3 regions of the Streptomyces pimonensis genome follow, and region 1 is predicted to be linked to each of the others. Evidence: riboswitches for the same ligand, from Rfam matches in the RefSeq annotation. Region 1 holds a riboswitch; each other region holds the start of a gene.

Evidence for each region. A riboswitch is a leader RNA that binds a small molecule or an ion and turns the genes downstream of it on or off. The one in region 1 is predicted to bind cobalamin.
Region 2: another riboswitch for cobalamin. It lies ahead of KYY02_RS03260 (ribonucleoside-diphosphate reductase subunit alpha); the one in region 1 lies ahead of KYY02_RS30530 (ABC transporter substrate-binding protein).
Region 3: another riboswitch for cobalamin. It lies ahead of KYY02_RS22070 (energy-coupling factor ABC transporter permease); the one in region 1 lies ahead of KYY02_RS30530 (ABC transporter substrate-binding protein).

What each region holds. Positions count from the first base shown of each region.
Region 1 is NZ_JAHWZY010000049.1:35,828-40,763, forward strand. It holds gene KYY02_RS30510 (putative T7SS-secreted protein) at 1-955, opposite strand, end outside; gene KYY02_RS30515 (hypothetical protein) at 958-1,632, opposite strand; gene KYY02_RS30520 (hypothetical protein) at 1,622-2,044, opposite strand; gene KYY02_RS30525 (beta-xylosidase family glycoside hydrolase) at 2,304-2,576, shown strand; cobalamin riboswitch at 2,909-3,039, shown strand; gene KYY02_RS30530 (ABC transporter substrate-binding protein) at 3,103-4,143, shown strand; gene KYY02_RS30535 (FecCD family ABC transporter permease) at 4,140-4,936, shown strand, end outside.
Region 2 is NZ_JAHWZY010000002.1:158,050-162,985, forward strand. It holds gene KYY02_RS03260 (ribonucleoside-diphosphate reductase subunit alpha) at 1-1,365, opposite strand, end outside; cobalamin riboswitch at 1,491-1,664, opposite strand; gene KYY02_RS03265 (GNAT family N-acetyltransferase) at 1,680-2,183, opposite strand; gene mctP (monocarboxylate uptake permease MctP) at 2,261-3,889, opposite strand; gene KYY02_RS03275 (DUF3311 domain-containing protein) at 3,886-4,152, opposite strand; gene KYY02_RS03280 (GntR family transcriptional regulator) at 4,371-4,936, opposite strand, start outside.
Region 3 is NZ_JAHWZY010000023.1:10,039-14,974, reverse strand. It holds gene KYY02_RS22080 (ABC transporter permease) at 1-762, opposite strand, end outside; gene KYY02_RS22075 (ABC transporter substrate-binding protein) at 783-2,372, opposite strand; cobalamin riboswitch at 2,573-2,755, shown strand; gene KYY02_RS22070 (energy-coupling factor ABC transporter permease) at 2,786-3,511, shown strand; gene KYY02_RS22065 (energy-coupling factor ABC transporter substrate-binding protein) at 3,508-4,017, shown strand; gene cbiQ (cobalt ECF transporter T component CbiQ) at 4,024-4,773, shown strand; gene KYY02_RS22055 (energy-coupling factor ABC transporter ATP-binding protein) at 4,770-4,936, shown strand, end outside.

The DNA of each region.
Region 1 (4,936 bases):
CGTACTCGGCGGGGTGGGTGATGTTGTACGGGTCCAGCGGGTTGATCCCGCGCACGAAGTTCACCAGCCCCGCGCTGCCCTTGATGATCCCGCCGCGGACGTGGTCGCCCATGATCTGCCACTCCCGCAGGCCGTCACCCGCCTGCTGCGCGTACGACGGCTTCTCGGGGGCCAGGTCCCGCGCCGCGCGGACGGCGCTGCGGGCGGTCTCCGCGGCCGTGTTCCGCTGCTCGCGGGCGTCGGCGAGGATCTCCTGGGCCTCCTGCATCAGCTTCCTGCCCGGGTCCTGGAACGTGGCGGCGGGGCGGGGCGGCAGCGTGGACGGGTCGCGCTGCTCCGGGGGCTGGGCGTTGTAGCGCTCGACGGCCCTGTTGTAGCCGTCGACCTTCTCGCGGTGGGCGTCGGCGGCGTCCTCGGACGCCTCGACCCCGTCCTTCCACTTCTCGATCGCCGTCTGCGCCTGCCCCTGTGCCCAGGTCACGGTGGAGGCGAACGACTCCAGCGCGGCGGCCGCCTCCTCACAGGCGTCGGCGCCCCTGAACCACTTGGGCGGCTGGGTGCTCACCGCCGTGCGCAGCGCCTCGGCCGCCTTGCCCTCGAGCCGGGAGGAGTCCAGGCCCTTCAGCCCCTCGCCGGCGTCGTCGAACGCCTTCCGGAAGGCGCGGAGTTTCCCGGCGGTGGAGCGGATCTTCTCCGGACTGCCGTAGATGAGCTTGGTCTTGTCCTCGGTCTGCCCGAGGTCCAGCTCGTCGACCTCGGCGCCCATCCGGTTCGCGACCGAGCGCGACTGCTCGCGCACCCAGTCCGCGCCGGACTCCCAGCCGACGTCGTCCAGCCGGTCCGCGGTCCAGTTCCCCGCGCCCTCGACCCGGTCGCCGACCCACTCGACACCGTCCTCGACCGCGTCCTCGACCGAGTCCGGCGTGATGTCCTTGATGAAGTCGCCGATGCCCACGTTCAGTCACCCCCGCCGTCGCCCGGCCCGCCCTGTCCACCCTGCTGCTGCGCCTGCCGGGCGCGTTCCTCGGGCGAGGGACCGAACGTCTCGTCCAGCGCCCGGTCCCACTCCTGCTCGTCGACGCCCAGCGCCTCGTTGAGCATCTCCGACCGCCGGCCGCCCTGTCCCTCCGTGAGCAGCGTCCGGCCGGTGTCCTTCCAGGTCTGCTCCATCTCCTGGCCCGCCCGGTCCCACGACCCGGCACTCCAGTCCGGGTCCAGGGCGTCCGGCGTGAACACCTCGCCCCAGCCCTGTCGGGTGATCTCCTCCTCGGAGGCGTGCGGATTGCCACCCGCCACGGAGTTGACCCCCACCTTCAGCGCCCCCTCGACGTACTGGTCGTGCTCCCACTGCGTGCCGGCCGCCAGACCGAGCCGGTCCGCGAGCTCGCTGGCGTCGTGCACCAGGGCGCGCACGCCCCACTCCCAGCGCTCGCAGAAGTCCTCGAAATCGACCGACAGCCCGTGGTGCCCGGCCTCCATCCCCGTCATCGACAACTGGGAGAAGCCCTTGCCCATCACCGAGCCGGTCGCGCCGCCCAGGTCGCCCAGCCCGTCGATGGTGGCGCCCACACCCTGCGTGAACTTCGCCACCGACGCCTCGTCGAAGCTCAGGTCCAGCCCGTCACCGCCCACGACCACGCTCCTCCCCGGCCGTCCCGGCATCGACGGCGGCCCCGTCCGGAACGATCCCGGTGACCGGCGGGAAGAACATCGACCCGTCCTCGGTGGCGATGTCCACGGCGAGGCCGGCGGGCTCTCCCAGGCCCGGCACGATCTCGTCCACGATGCGCGCGCCCAGCAGCGCGGCGTACTCCACCGGCCGCTCCCCCGGCCCGTGAACAAGCGCGAACCGGGCCAGCGCCGTCTCGTCCGTGAAGGCGCACACCCACCGCACCCCGCCCGAACGCGCGCTCCACAGGCGCCCGTCGACGGACGGGACCAGCAGGACCGTCCTGCGCATCTCGCCGACCAGCGCCCGGGGGTCGCCGACCCCCGCCCGCCGCTCGGCGATCCGCTCGGCCAACGCCGTCCTGGGCTGCTCCACGACCCCTCCCTCGTTCCGGACGATGCCTGATGAGACCGTAGGCCATGACGCGCGGGGCCGGGGTGACGGTTCTCATGTCCCGTGAGGACGCGGCGCGGGCGCGGACGGACCTGTGGCCACGGTCTGTCGGCCGGCACGGCGGACCGTGGCGTGGCCGGTGTCCGCCGGCGCCTCCACCACTTGAACGCAAGCGCGTTCGACATCACGGTCCGTGCTTCCACGGTGCGGTCGTCCAGGGTTCGAGAGGCACACGAGGCGCATGCGGCAGTCAACCGCCCAGATCATCCGCAATCCGGTCCTGCCGGGTTCGCACCCTGATCCGTCCGCGCTGCGCGTGGGCGCCGACTGGCACCCCGTCGGACCGCCCCTCGACGCCACCGTCCTGTCCGACGAGCACGCCGAGGAGTTCGAGGACGGCCGGATCCGGGCCCTCGGCCTCACCGGCGCGTTCGCCGGCCTGTGGGCCTGGGACCTCACCGGGGGCGGTCTGCCCGCCGATTTCGACGAGGCGGCCTGGCGCGCGCTCCGTTGACGTCGTATGACGCGCCCCCGGGAAGACCCTTCGAGGGCGGAGCCGTGGTCCAGCGGGCTGTGCCGGCCTGCGGCGGCCGGTGGTTCAGGGGATGGCCGGGGCCGGGGAGGGACTGCCCGCCGTGGTCACCGGGGCGCGGTGCGACGGCTCCGTCGCCCTGCCCGAAGGCGGCCGTACCGGCCGGGCACGGGGCCTCGGCAGCCGCCCGCCGCAGGCCGGCGGACGCGTGCGCCCGGAGCCCGGGACGGGTGCTTCGGGCCGCACCCGCGGGGCTGTGGTAGCTTCCGAACGCCAGTCGAACCCGTGCACACGGCCTTCCGCGTGCACGGGTCAGGGAATCCGGTGGGAGCCCGGAACTGACGCGCAGCGGTGAGGGTGACGGGCGGGGCAGCAGCCACTGGACGACGGTCACAACCGGGTCCGGGAAGGCGTTCCGCCGGGGTGATCCCGAGTCCGAAGACCTGCTGGCGACCGATCGTCCGCACGGGCCCCGCGTATGGGTCCTGACGTTGAGGAAGCCGCCACCGTGCATCTGCCACGTCCCGCCCGCTGTTCCGTCCTGCTCCTGACCGGGGCGCTGTTGCTCACCGCGTGCGGTTCCGGCGCGGGGTCCGGCTCGTCCGGAAAGCCCGCCCCCGCCGGAGCGCGGGCCGTCACGCTCGACAACTGCGGGCAGGAGGTGACGGTCGGGGCCCCGCCGAAGCGGGCCGTGTCCCTGAACCAGGGCACCACCGAGATCCTGCTCTCCCTCGGCCTGGCCGACCGCATGGTGGGGACGGCCACCTGGACCGACCCGGTCATGAAGGGACTGGAGCGGGCCGCCGCGAAGGTGCCCCGGCTGGCCGACGACCAGCCGTCGTTCGAGCGGGTCCTGGACGTCGAACCGGACTTCGTGGCCTCCTCCTTCGCCTCCACCCTGGGCAAGGGCGGGGTGGCCCCCCGCGACAGGTTCGAGGAGCTCGGCGTGCCCACGTACCTCTCGCCCGCCGACTGCGAGGGCAAGGACAACAGCGGCGACGGCGACGGCTCGCGGACGAAGCCCCTGACCATGGACACCGTCCACCGCGAGGTGCGGGAACTGGCGCGGGTCTTCGGGGTGGAGGAACGGGGCGAGAGGCTGGTCGCCCGGCTGGGGAGCCGGGTGGCGGAGGCCGCGTCCGGGATCCGCGCGGGGGACACCACCGTGCTGTACTGGTTCGCGAACCAGGAGTCCCCCTACATGGCGGGCTGCTGCGGTGCGCCCGGCGTCATCACGAACGCGCTCGGCGCGAAGAACGTCTTCGACGACACCACGCAGGAATGGCCCCAGATCAACTGGGAGACCGTCGCCGACCGCGACCCCGACGTGCTCGTCATCGGCGACCTCACCCGCAGGTCGCAGACCGCCGAGTCGGCCGAGAAGAAGATCGCGTTCCTGGAGTCGAACCCGGCGACGAGGAACATGGAGGCGGTGAGGGAGAAGCGGTACGTGCTGCTCAGCGGGCAGGCCATGAACCCGACGATCCGCACCGTCGAGGGCGTGGAGAAGGTGGCCGCCGCGCTGCGCGAGTACGGGCTCGCCGGATGACCACCACGCCGCGGTCCTCCCCGGCCCGCCCGCCGCGGGGCGCCGCGGGTGCGCTGCGCGGCGTGGCCGGCCTGGGCGCCGGGCTGGCGGTGCTCGCCGCGTCCGTCGCCGTGGCCATCACCATCGGCCCGGCGGACATCGGTGTCGGCGACGCCTGGTCGGTGGTCGCCTCCCGTCTGGGGTGGGGCACGACGGAGCTGACCCCGATCCGGGAGGGCATCGTCTGGAACCTGCGGCTGCCGCGCACCCTGCTCGCGGCGGTGTGCGGTGCCGGGCTCGCCGTGTGCGGCGCGGTGATGCAGTCGTTGCTGCGCAACCCGCTCGCCGACCCCTTCGTCCTGGGCGTCTCCTCCGGGGCGTCGACCGGCGCCGTCGTCGTGATCGTCCTCGGCGCCGGCGGCGGTGTCCTGTCCGTCTCCGGCGGCGCGTTCGTGGGCGCGGTGGGCTCGTTCGCGCTGGTGCTGCTGCTCAGCCACACGCTCGGCGGGACGACGGACCGCGTGGTGCTGTCCGGAGTGGCCGCGATGCAGCTGTTCTCCGCCCTGACCTCGTTCGTGGTGACGACGACGGCCGACGCGGAGACCACCCGGGGCGTGCTGTTCTGGCTGCTCGGGTCGCTCGGCGGGGCCGGCTGGACCGAGGTGGGGCTGTGCCTGGCCGTCCTGGCGCTCGCCCTCGTGGTGTGCCTGGGGCACGCACGCACCCTGGACGCCTTCGCCTTCGGCCGGAACGCCGCGGCGACCCTCGGGGTCGCGGTCGCCCGGACCCGACTGGTGCTGCTGTGCGTGACCGC
Region 2 (4,936 bases), on a different contig from region 1:
CGACCCCAGGTTGCAGACCGCGGTCTCCCCGTCGTCGGTGACCTCCAGGATCTCCGTGCACAGGTTCGAGGAGTGGATGACGTGGCCCGGCTCGGCGGTCTGGTTCGCCGTGCGGTTGGCGGTGTCCTTGAAGGTCATCCAGCCGTTGCCGGTCTGTGCGAGGGTGCGCATCATGCGGCCGTACAGCTCGCGGGCCGGGAGGGTCTTCCGCGCCAGGCCCTCCGCCTCGGCGGCCCGGTACGCCGCGTCGAACTCCTCGCCCCACAGGTCGACCAGTCCGGGCACGTCCGCCGGGGAGAACAGCGACCACTGCCCGTCGGTGTCCACCCGGCGCATGAACTCGTCCGGCACCCAGTGCGCGAGGTTCAGGTTGTGCGTGCGGCGGGCGTCCTCACCGGTGTTGTCGCGCAGCTCCAGGAACTCCTCGATGTCGGAGTGCCAGGTCTCCAGGTAGACCGCCGCCGCTCCCTTGCGCCGCCCGCCCTGGTTCACGGCGGCGACCGAGGCGTCGAGCGTCTTCAGGAACGGGACGATGCCGTTGGAGTGCCCGTTGGTGCCGCGGATCAGCGAACCCCGGGCGCGGATGCGGGAGTAGGACAGGCCGATGCCGCCGGCGTGCTTGGAGAGGCGGGCGACCTGGTGGTAGCGGTCGTAGATCGAGTCCAGCTCGTCCCTGGGGGAGTCGAGGAGGTAGCAGGACGACATCTGCGGGTGGCGCGTGCCGGAGTTGAACAGCGTGGGGGAGGAGGGCAGGTAGTCCAGGCGGCTCATCAGCCCGTACAGCGCGGCGACCTCGTCCACGGAGCGCGCGCTGTCGTCCTCGGCGAGTCCGGCGGCGACCCGCAGCAGGAAGTGCTGGGGCGTCTCGACAACCTTGCGGGTGACCGGGTGCCGCAGCAGGTAGCGGCTGTACAGGGTGCGCAGGCCGAAGTAGCCGAAGCGGTCGTCGGCCCGGGGGGCGATCAGCGCGTCCAGGCGGGCGGCGTGCGACCGGACGAACCCGGCGGTCCGGTCGGCGATCAGGCCCTCGCGGTGCCCGGTCGCGACGGACCCGGTGAACGAGGTGACGCCCTGCGAGGCGGCCTCGGCGCGGATGCCGATGGTCAGCAGCCGGGCGGCGAGCCGGGAGTAGGCCGGGTCCTCGGAGATGAGCCCGGCCGCCGCCTCGGTGGCCAGCTCCCGCAGCTCCGCCGCGTCGGCGGAAGCGGACCGGCCGCGCAGCGCGGCGGCGGCGACCCGGCCGGGGTCGGCGTCCGGCAGGTCGGCGGTCAGCTCGGTCAGGGTCCGCAGCAGCGCGGCACCGGGACCGCCGCTCTCCTCGGTCACGTCGATCGCTGAGGCCGGATCGGCTGGCGCGATGGTCACGTGGGGGCTCTCCCTCGCTCGGCACGGGGCCTCGAAGAGGGCAGGAGGGCAGCACACGAGCGCACGCGGCGCCGCGTCCACCGGCCCATTCCACGAGGCCCGGACGTCCAGGCACCCGGACCGGACGGCCGGGCGCACTGTCGGCAGGTCCTCGGACTGACGCCCGTGCGCGCGCCTCGGGGAGGGCAGGCATGGGTACACCGTTGCGGGACAGTTCCGGACTCACACCGGATTCCCCTGCGACGACAGCGAGCATGAGCATACATCTTGTGCCGACTGCCGCCAGCAACCCCATATCTTGTGTCGTGCTGGTCTCAGAGCGTCAACTCATAGGTGAGGAGCACGATGTCGTCCAGCTCCGGCAGCGGGTACCAGTCGCGTTCCGGTGTGCGGGTGAAACCGCCCCGCTCGTGGACGCGGTGGGCGGCACGCATGGTGCGCTGGGCCGACAGCACGACCCGTCCGCATCCCTCGACGGCCCGCGCCCGGTCCACGCAGGCACGCACCAGAGCCTCCCCGGCGCCCCGTCCCCGGCACGCGCGGGCGACCGCCAGCATCCGGATCTCCGCTTCGCCCGGCCCCGCTGTGTCGGCCATCGGGCCGGGACCCGGCACGAAGGTCACCCCGCCCAGCACCGCCCCGTTCTCCACGGCGACCAGCACCTCGGCGGCGGCCCGCTTCGCCACGTCCCTGAGCTCACCGAGGTACCCGTCGCTCTCCCCGAAGTCCAGCAGCCCGTCGAGCAGGTAGGCCTGCGCGGTGATCTCACCGAGTTCCTCGTACTCGCCGGGTTCCACCGGCCGGATGACGAGGTCCATGAGCGGAGTGTGCCGGACGGGTGCGACGACGGGCCACCGGTTCTCCCCGACGGCCCGTCACCTCCGTACCCGCCGCCTCAGTGGGCGCTGTCCGCCGTGGCCGGCGGGAGCTCGACCCGGACACCGGGGTCGCCCACGTCCGCCGTGTAGTCCTCCGGCTTGGTCCGGTCGACGCCCTCGGGCGCCTTGACGGCCCTCATGACGAAGGTCAGCACGACCGTGACCAGGACGTTGAGCACGAACGCGGTGAGGCCGATGTAGCCGATCTCGCCGATGCCGGGGATCTCCTTCGACGACCCGCCGAAGTGCTTCTGCGTCGGCGAGGCCACCCCGTACGCGGCGACCGTGCCGTAGGCCATGCCGACCGCCCAGCCGCCGATCAGCGCCCAGCGGTGGAACCAGCGGGTGAACAGACCGCCCACCAGCGCCGGGAAGGTCTGCAGGATCCAGATGCCTCCCAGCAGCTGGAAGTTGATGGCGACCGTCTTGTCCATGGTCAGGACGAAGACCAGCGCGCCCACCTTCACCAGCAGGGACACGGCCTTGGAGACCTGGGTCTCCTGCTTCGGCGTCGCGTCCGGCTTGATGAAGTCCTTGTAGATGTTGCGGGTGAACAGGTTCGCCGCCGCGATCGACATGATCGCCGCCGGCACCAGCGCGCCGATGCCGATCGCCGCGAAGGCCACGCCCGCGAACCAGTCCGGGAACATGTTCTCGAACAGCTGCGGGATCGCCAGCTGACCGTTGTCGACCTCGACCCCGGCCGCGATCGCCATGAAGCCGAGCAGCGCCAGCAGGCCCAGCATCAGGGAGTACAGCGGCAGGATCGTGGTGTTGCGGCGGATCACCTCACGGCTGCGCGAGGACAGCGTCGCGGTGATCGAGTGCGGGTACATGAACAGCGCGAGCGCCGAGCCGAGCGCCAGCGTGGCGTACGTCCACTGGCCCGCCTCGTCCGGTACCAGCGCACCGCGCGGCGCGCCCGTGGCCGGGTCGGTCCGGCCGAACGCCTCGCTCGCGGAGGCGAAGACCTCGTCGAAGCCGCCCAGCTTGATCGGGATGTAGACGATCGCCACCGCGATCACGAGGTAGATCAGCGTGTCCTTGACGAACGCGATCAGCGCGGGGGCCCGCAGACCCGAGGAGTACGTGTACGCCGCCAGCACGCCGAAGGCGATCAGCAGCGGCAGGTCCCTGACGAACCAGTGGGTGTCCTCGCCGCCGCCGACGCCCATCACGTCCAGCACGGCCTGGATGCCGACCAGCTGGAGCGCGATGTACGGCATCGTGGCCAGGATGCCGGTGAGCGCGACCGCCAGCGACAGGCCCTTCGAGCCGAACCGGCCGCGCACGAAGTCGGACGTCGTGACGTAGCCGTGCTTGTGCGACACCGACCACAGCCGGGGCAGGAAGGTGAAGATCAGCGGGTACACCAGGATCGTGTACGGCACCGCGAAGAAGCCGGCCGCGCCCGCCGCGTAGATCGCCGCCGGTACGGCCACGAAGGTGTACGCGGTGTACAGGTCGCCGCCGAGCAGGAACCAGGTGACCCAGGTCCCGAAGGACCGCCCGCCCAGTCCCCACTCGTCGAGGCTGTGCTCGTTCTCGGCCTTGCGCCAGCGTGCGGCCAGGAATCCCATGGCCGTGACCAGCACGAAGAAGAAGACGAAGACGGCGAGTGCCACGCCGTTCACGCCGTCGTTCACTTCGACGCACCGCCCTTCGAGGCCGAGCGGGCGCGCTGGTCACGCTGCCAGAGCCTGTACGCGACCATCGTCAGCACGGTGGAGACGAGCACCCACAGCATCTGGTACCAGTAGAAGAACGGGATGCCGATGACGACGGGTTCGGTCCTGGCGTACGAACCGACCCACAGCAGGGCCACGAACGGCGCGACGAGACAGAGGGCGATGACGACCCGCATGGGCGTCACCACCGGCCCTCCTCTGGTTTCTGGGGCTTGCGACATCAGACGGCTCCCGTCCCCTCACTGATCACCGGCGGTCGTGCGCAGGGAAATCTAGGTCAGGGTGCGGTGCGGCCGTAACCCCCTCGTCGGCGGAGCGGCGCCCGGGAAGCGGCTCGACCGGGAGCCGGCAGCGACGAGAACCTTGTCGACCACCCGTTCCACCGGGAGTCCGCGGGGCGTTCCGGAGACGGCTCGGGCCCGGCTCGGGCCCGCCGGCGTCACTCCTGCGGGCGCTTCAGACGGGCGACGAACTTGTACCGGTCACCCCGGTACACCGACCGCACCCACTCCACCGGCTGTCCGCCGCGGTCCCGCGAGTGCCGGGACAGCATCAGCATCGGCAGGCCGACGTCGGTGCCGAGCAGACCGGCCTCGCGCGGGGTGGCCAGGGACGTCTCGATGGTCTCCTCGGCCTCCGCGAGACGGACGTCGTAGACCTCGGCGAGGGCGGTGTAGAGAGAGGTGTACTTCGCCAGGCTGCGGCGCAGCGCGGGGAAGCGCTTGGCGCTCAGATGGGTGGTCTCGATGGCCATCGGCTCGCCGTTGGCCATGCGCAGCCGCTCGATGCGCAGCACCCGCCCGCCGGCCGTGATGTCGAGCAGCCCGGCGAGCCGGTCGTCGGCGGTGATGTAGCCGAGGTCCAGCAGCTGCGAGGTGGGCTCCAGGCCCTGGGCGCGCATGTCCTCGGTGTACGAGGTGAGCTGGAGCGCCTGGGAGACCTTGGGCTTCGCGACGAAGGTGCCCTTGCCCTGGATGCGCTCGAGGCGCCCCTCGACCACCAGCT
Region 3 (4,936 bases), on a different contig from region 1:
GGGGACGCGGGAGCCGATCAGGGTGAGCACGGGCAGCAGTCCGGAGCGCAGGGCGTGGCCGAGCAGGACGGTGCGTTCGCTCAGGCCGCGGGCCCTGGCGCCGCGTACGGGGTCCTCCGCGAGGGCGTCGCCGACGCCCTGACGGACGTAGAGCGTGAACCAGGGCAGCTGGGAGACGGCGAGGACGCCGGCGGGCAGGACCAGGTGGCCGGCGACCTGGCCGAAGGTGACCCGGTCGCTGCCCGTGTCGGTGAGACCGCCGGCCGGCAGGACGCCCAGCTCGAGGGCGAACAGCCAGACGGCGAGCAGGGCGGTCCAGAAGACCGGGGCGGCCTCCAGGGCGTACGCGAGGGAGGTGACCGTACGGTCGAGGAGCGAGCCGGGGCGGCGGGCGGCGAGGACGCCGAGCACGGTGCCGAGCAGGACGGCGAGGGCGAACGCGACGGCGCACAGCAGGGCCGACCAGACCATGCGTTCGCCGATCACCTCGGCCACGGGCTGGCGCATGACGCTGGACTGCCCGAGGTCACCGCCGAGCGCGGAGGTCAGCCAGTCCCACCAGCGGACGGTGAAGGGCCGGTCCACGCCGAGGTTCTCCCGCAGCCGGTCCAAAGTCTCCTGGTCGGCGCCGAGCGCGGCGGTGCCGGCGTACGCCTTGACGGGGTCGAAGGGGGAGGCGGCGGCGACGGCGAACACGCCGAAGGTGACGACGAGCAGCACGGGCACGGCGGACAGGGCCCGCCGTGCCGTGAGCCGGGTCATCTCTCCCCAGGGGAGGGTCGTCATGCCTTGGGCTGCCAGTCCTCGACGTTCCACCAGGGGCCGCTGGCGAAGCCGTGCTCGTGCGGTTCGACCTGGGTGGTCAGGTCCTTCCAGCGGTCGGCGAGGACGTACATGTGGTCGATGTGGGTGAGGAAGGTGTAGCCGGGGTCCTTCACCAGTTCGCGCTGGAGGGTGTCGTAGGCGTCCTTGCGGTCCTCGGGGTCCTGGCCGCGGCGGCCGGTGTCGAGGGCCTCGTCGACGGCCGGGTTGTCGTAGAGGGCCATGTTGTTGAAGCCGTCGCCGGCGAGCGAGGAGTGCAGGAGCGTGTAGAGGCCGAAGTCGGGATCGCCGGTGCTGCCGAAGCCGGCGAGGACGGCGTCGTGCTTCATCCGGGGTTCGATGACCTCCCAGGTGGCGCTCTCCACCTGGACGTCGATGCCGGCCTTCTTGGCGTCGGAGGCGTAGGCGAGGGCGTGGTCCTGGCGGACCTTGTCGCCGGAGGGGTAGTAGAGGGTGAAGCGGGCGGGGCGGCCGTCCTTGGCGCGGATGCCGTCCTCACCGGTCCTCCAGCCGGCCTCGTCGAGGATGCTCCCGGCCTCGTCGAGGTCCTGGGGGCGGTCGATGCCCTTGGCGTACCAGGGGTCGTCGACGGGCAGCGGGCCGTAGGCGGGGCGGCCGGCGCCGTCGAGGATCTTGTCGACCATGGCCTCGCGGTCCACGGCGAGGTCCAGGGCGCGGCGGATCGCGGTGTCGCCGGCGACCGGGTTGCCGGTGGGGAGGGTGACGGCGCGGAAGTCGTACGACGTCGCCCGGTACGTCTTCTTGCCGTCGTCGCTCTTGAAGGTGGCGGCGAGGTTGGGCGGGAGGGTCGCGCCGTCGAGGTCGCCCGAGCGCAGCCGGGTGGCGCGGACGTCGTCGTCGGCGATGATCGCCATGGTGAGCTTCTCCACCTCCGGGGCGCCGCCCCAGTAGTGCGGATTGGCCTTGAAGGTGAGCTTCTCGCCCTTGCTCCAGTCGGTGAGGACGTACGGTCCGGTGCCGACCGGCTTCGTGTTGAAGGAGCCGGTGTTGGGGTCCTGCCCGCCCGCGACGTGCTCGGGGACGACGGGCAGCACCGTGCGGGCGGCGAAGGCCGCGTAGGGGTAGTCGAGGGTGAAGACGACCTTGTCGTCGCCGTCCGCCTCGACCTCTTTGATCGCGTCCAGTTCGCTCCTGGCGGTGTTGTTGGTCCTGTCGTCCAGCACGGTCTCGTACGTGAAGACCACGTCGTCGGCGGTCAGCGGCTCGCCGTCGCTGAACTTCACGCCGTCGCGCAGGGTGTACGTATAGGTACGGCCGCCGTCGGTGACCTCGGGGAGGGCCTTCGCCAGCGCGGGCTTCAGCTCCATGTCCGCGCCGCGGGCGAGGAGCCCGTCGAAGATCTTGGAGTTGCCGTCCTTGCCGTAGCCGAGCAGGGGGCTGAGGGTGTCCGGTTCGGACGGGACCCCGATCACGACGGAGTCGGCGGACGCCCCGCCGCCCGCGCCGCCGTCGCCCGGCGCCGAGCAGGCGGCGACCGCACCGGCCATCGCGACCGCGGCGGCGGCCCCCCGTATTCGTCGGGTCGTCATCGAACCTCACTCCATGTTGCCCGGAAACCGTTGTTGCATATTAATTGCAGCAAGGTGCTGCCCAGAACGGCGGCCCCTCACTCCCCGCCTTTGCGGGAAGCTCCGCTCCTGTCGGGCACGCAGGTGTGCGCCCGGTCGCGAGCCGCCGGGCGCCGTCCGCGCGCCCCCGACGGCCGCTTGTCACCGGACCGGAACGGGCACTACTGTCACCACGCCTTGGTGACGGGAAATCGGTGCGATACCGGTGCGGCCCTCGCCACTGTGATCGGGAAGTCCGGCTCCAGTCCTCACGGACGGCCACTGGGTCCCTCGGGGCCCGGGAAGGCGGGGCACGGACGGTGGTACCCGTCAGCCAGGAGACCGGCCAAGGCGCGTCAACCATCCACGAGGTGCTGGAGAGGGTCTGCTGAGCCATGCACATCGCCGAGGGTTTCCTGCCTCCGGCGCACGCGGCCGCCTGGGGCGTCGCGTCGGCGCCGTTCCTCGTCCACGGAGCCCGGTCGCTCGTCCGTGACGTCAGGGAACATCCCGAGAGCACACTGCTGCTGGGCGCGTCGGGAGCGTTCACGTTCGTGCTGTCCGCGCTGAAACTGCCGTCGGTCACCGGGAGTTGCTCCCACCCCACCGGCACGGGTCTGGGCGCAATCCTGTTCCGGCCGCCGGTGATGGCGGTGCTGGGCACCATCACCCTGCTGTTCCAGGCGCTGCTGCTCGCCCACGGCGGGCTGACCACCCTGGGCGCCAACGTCTTCTCGATGGCGGTCGTCGGCCCCTGGGCCGGGTACGGGGTCTACCGGCTGCTGCGCCGCTGCGACGTGCCGCTGATGGTGGCGGTGTTCTTCGGCGCGTTCGTCGCCGACCTGTCGACGTACTGCGTGACGAGCGTGCAGCTGGCGCTCGCCTTCCCCGACCCCGGCAGCGGGTTCCTGGGAGCGCTGGGCAAGTTCGGCTCCGTCTTCGCCGTGACGCAGATCCCGCTCGCGGTGAGCGAGGGGCTGCTGACCGTGCTGGTGATGCGCATGCTGGTGCAGTCGGGCAAGGCGGAGCTGACGCGGCTCGGGGTGCTGGTCGCCTCGGTGGCCGGACGGGGGACCGCGAACCCGGCGGAGGCGGCGGACTCGGCGGAGGCGGCCCGATGAGCCGCAACGCCAGGATCAACACGCTGCTGCTGGTGCTCGTGGCCGCGCTCGCCGTGATCCCGCTGGTGTTCGGGCTCGGCGACCACAAGGAGGAGCCGTTCGCGGGCGCGGACGCCGAGGCGGAGACCGCGATCACCGAGATCGACCCGGACTACGAGCCCTGGTTCTCGCCGCTGTACGAACCGCCGTCCGGCGAGATCGAGTCGGCACTGTTCGCCCTCCAGGCCGCGCTCGGCGCGGGCGTCCTCGGGTACTGCTTCGGGGTGCGGCGCGGGCGGCGGCAGGGGGAGGCGCGGGCGCTCGCCGCGGCGGAGACCGGCCCGGGACCGGGTGCCGGTGCGGACGCCGCCACTGCCGACAGCCGGCCGGGCGGCGCGACGGGACGGGACGCCGTCGGCGGACCGGCCACCGCACAGGACGGCGACGGCCCCGCGGCCGGTGACGGATTCCGGACCGGGGCCGGCCCCGGTCCGGGCGGCGGGGCCGCGCCCCGGCGGCGGGACTGACACCACGTGCTGCCGATCGACGCGGCGGCGCACAGCAGCCGCTGGCGCCGCCGTCATCCCGTGGACAAGGCGGTGCTGGGACTGGGCCTCACCGTGCTGGCGATCTCGCTGCCGCCGTGGCCGGGCGCCGCCCTGGTACTGGTGACGGCGCTCGCGGTGCTGCTCGGCCCGGCCGGGGTGCCGGGCCGGCGGCTGTGGCGGGCGTACCGGGTGCCGCTGGGTTTCTGCGTCACCGGAGCGCTGACGCTGCTGGTGCGGGTGGGCGGGCCGGGCGGGTTCGTGTCCTGGGCCGAGGACGGGCCGCCACGCGCCGGGGAGGTGCTGCTGCGCACGTCGGCGGCCTCGCTGGGCGTCCTGCTGTTCGCCTTCACCACACCGATGTCCGACCTGCTGCCGCGCCTGGTGCGGGCCGGGGTACCGGCCCCGCTCGTGGACGTGGCGCTGGTGACGTACCGGATGAGCTTCCTGCTGCTGGACTCGGTGCGCCGCGTCCGGGAGGCGCAGGCGGCCCGGCTCGGGCACACCACCCGGGCGGCGGCGTGGCGTTCGCTGGGCGGGCTCGGCGCGACCGCGTTCGTCCGGTCCTTCGACCGGGCGGCGCGGCTGCAGGCCGGGCTCGCCGGGCGCGGCTACGACGGCACCCTGCGCGTGCTGGTGCCCGAAGTCCGCGTCTCCGTCCGGTTCACGGCGCTGAGCGTGGCGCTGCTGGCGGCGCTGGCCGCCCTCGCCCTCCTACTGGAAAGGCCGTTGTCGTGAGCGGGACCGTCCTGGTGGCCCTGCGGGGCGCGTCGTTCGCGTACGAGGACGGCCCGCCCGTGCTCAGCGGCCTGGACTTCGAGGTGCGCGAGGGGCGCGCGCTGGCGCTGCTGGGACGCAACGGCAGCGGCAAGACGACGCTGATGCGGCTGCTGAGCGGGGG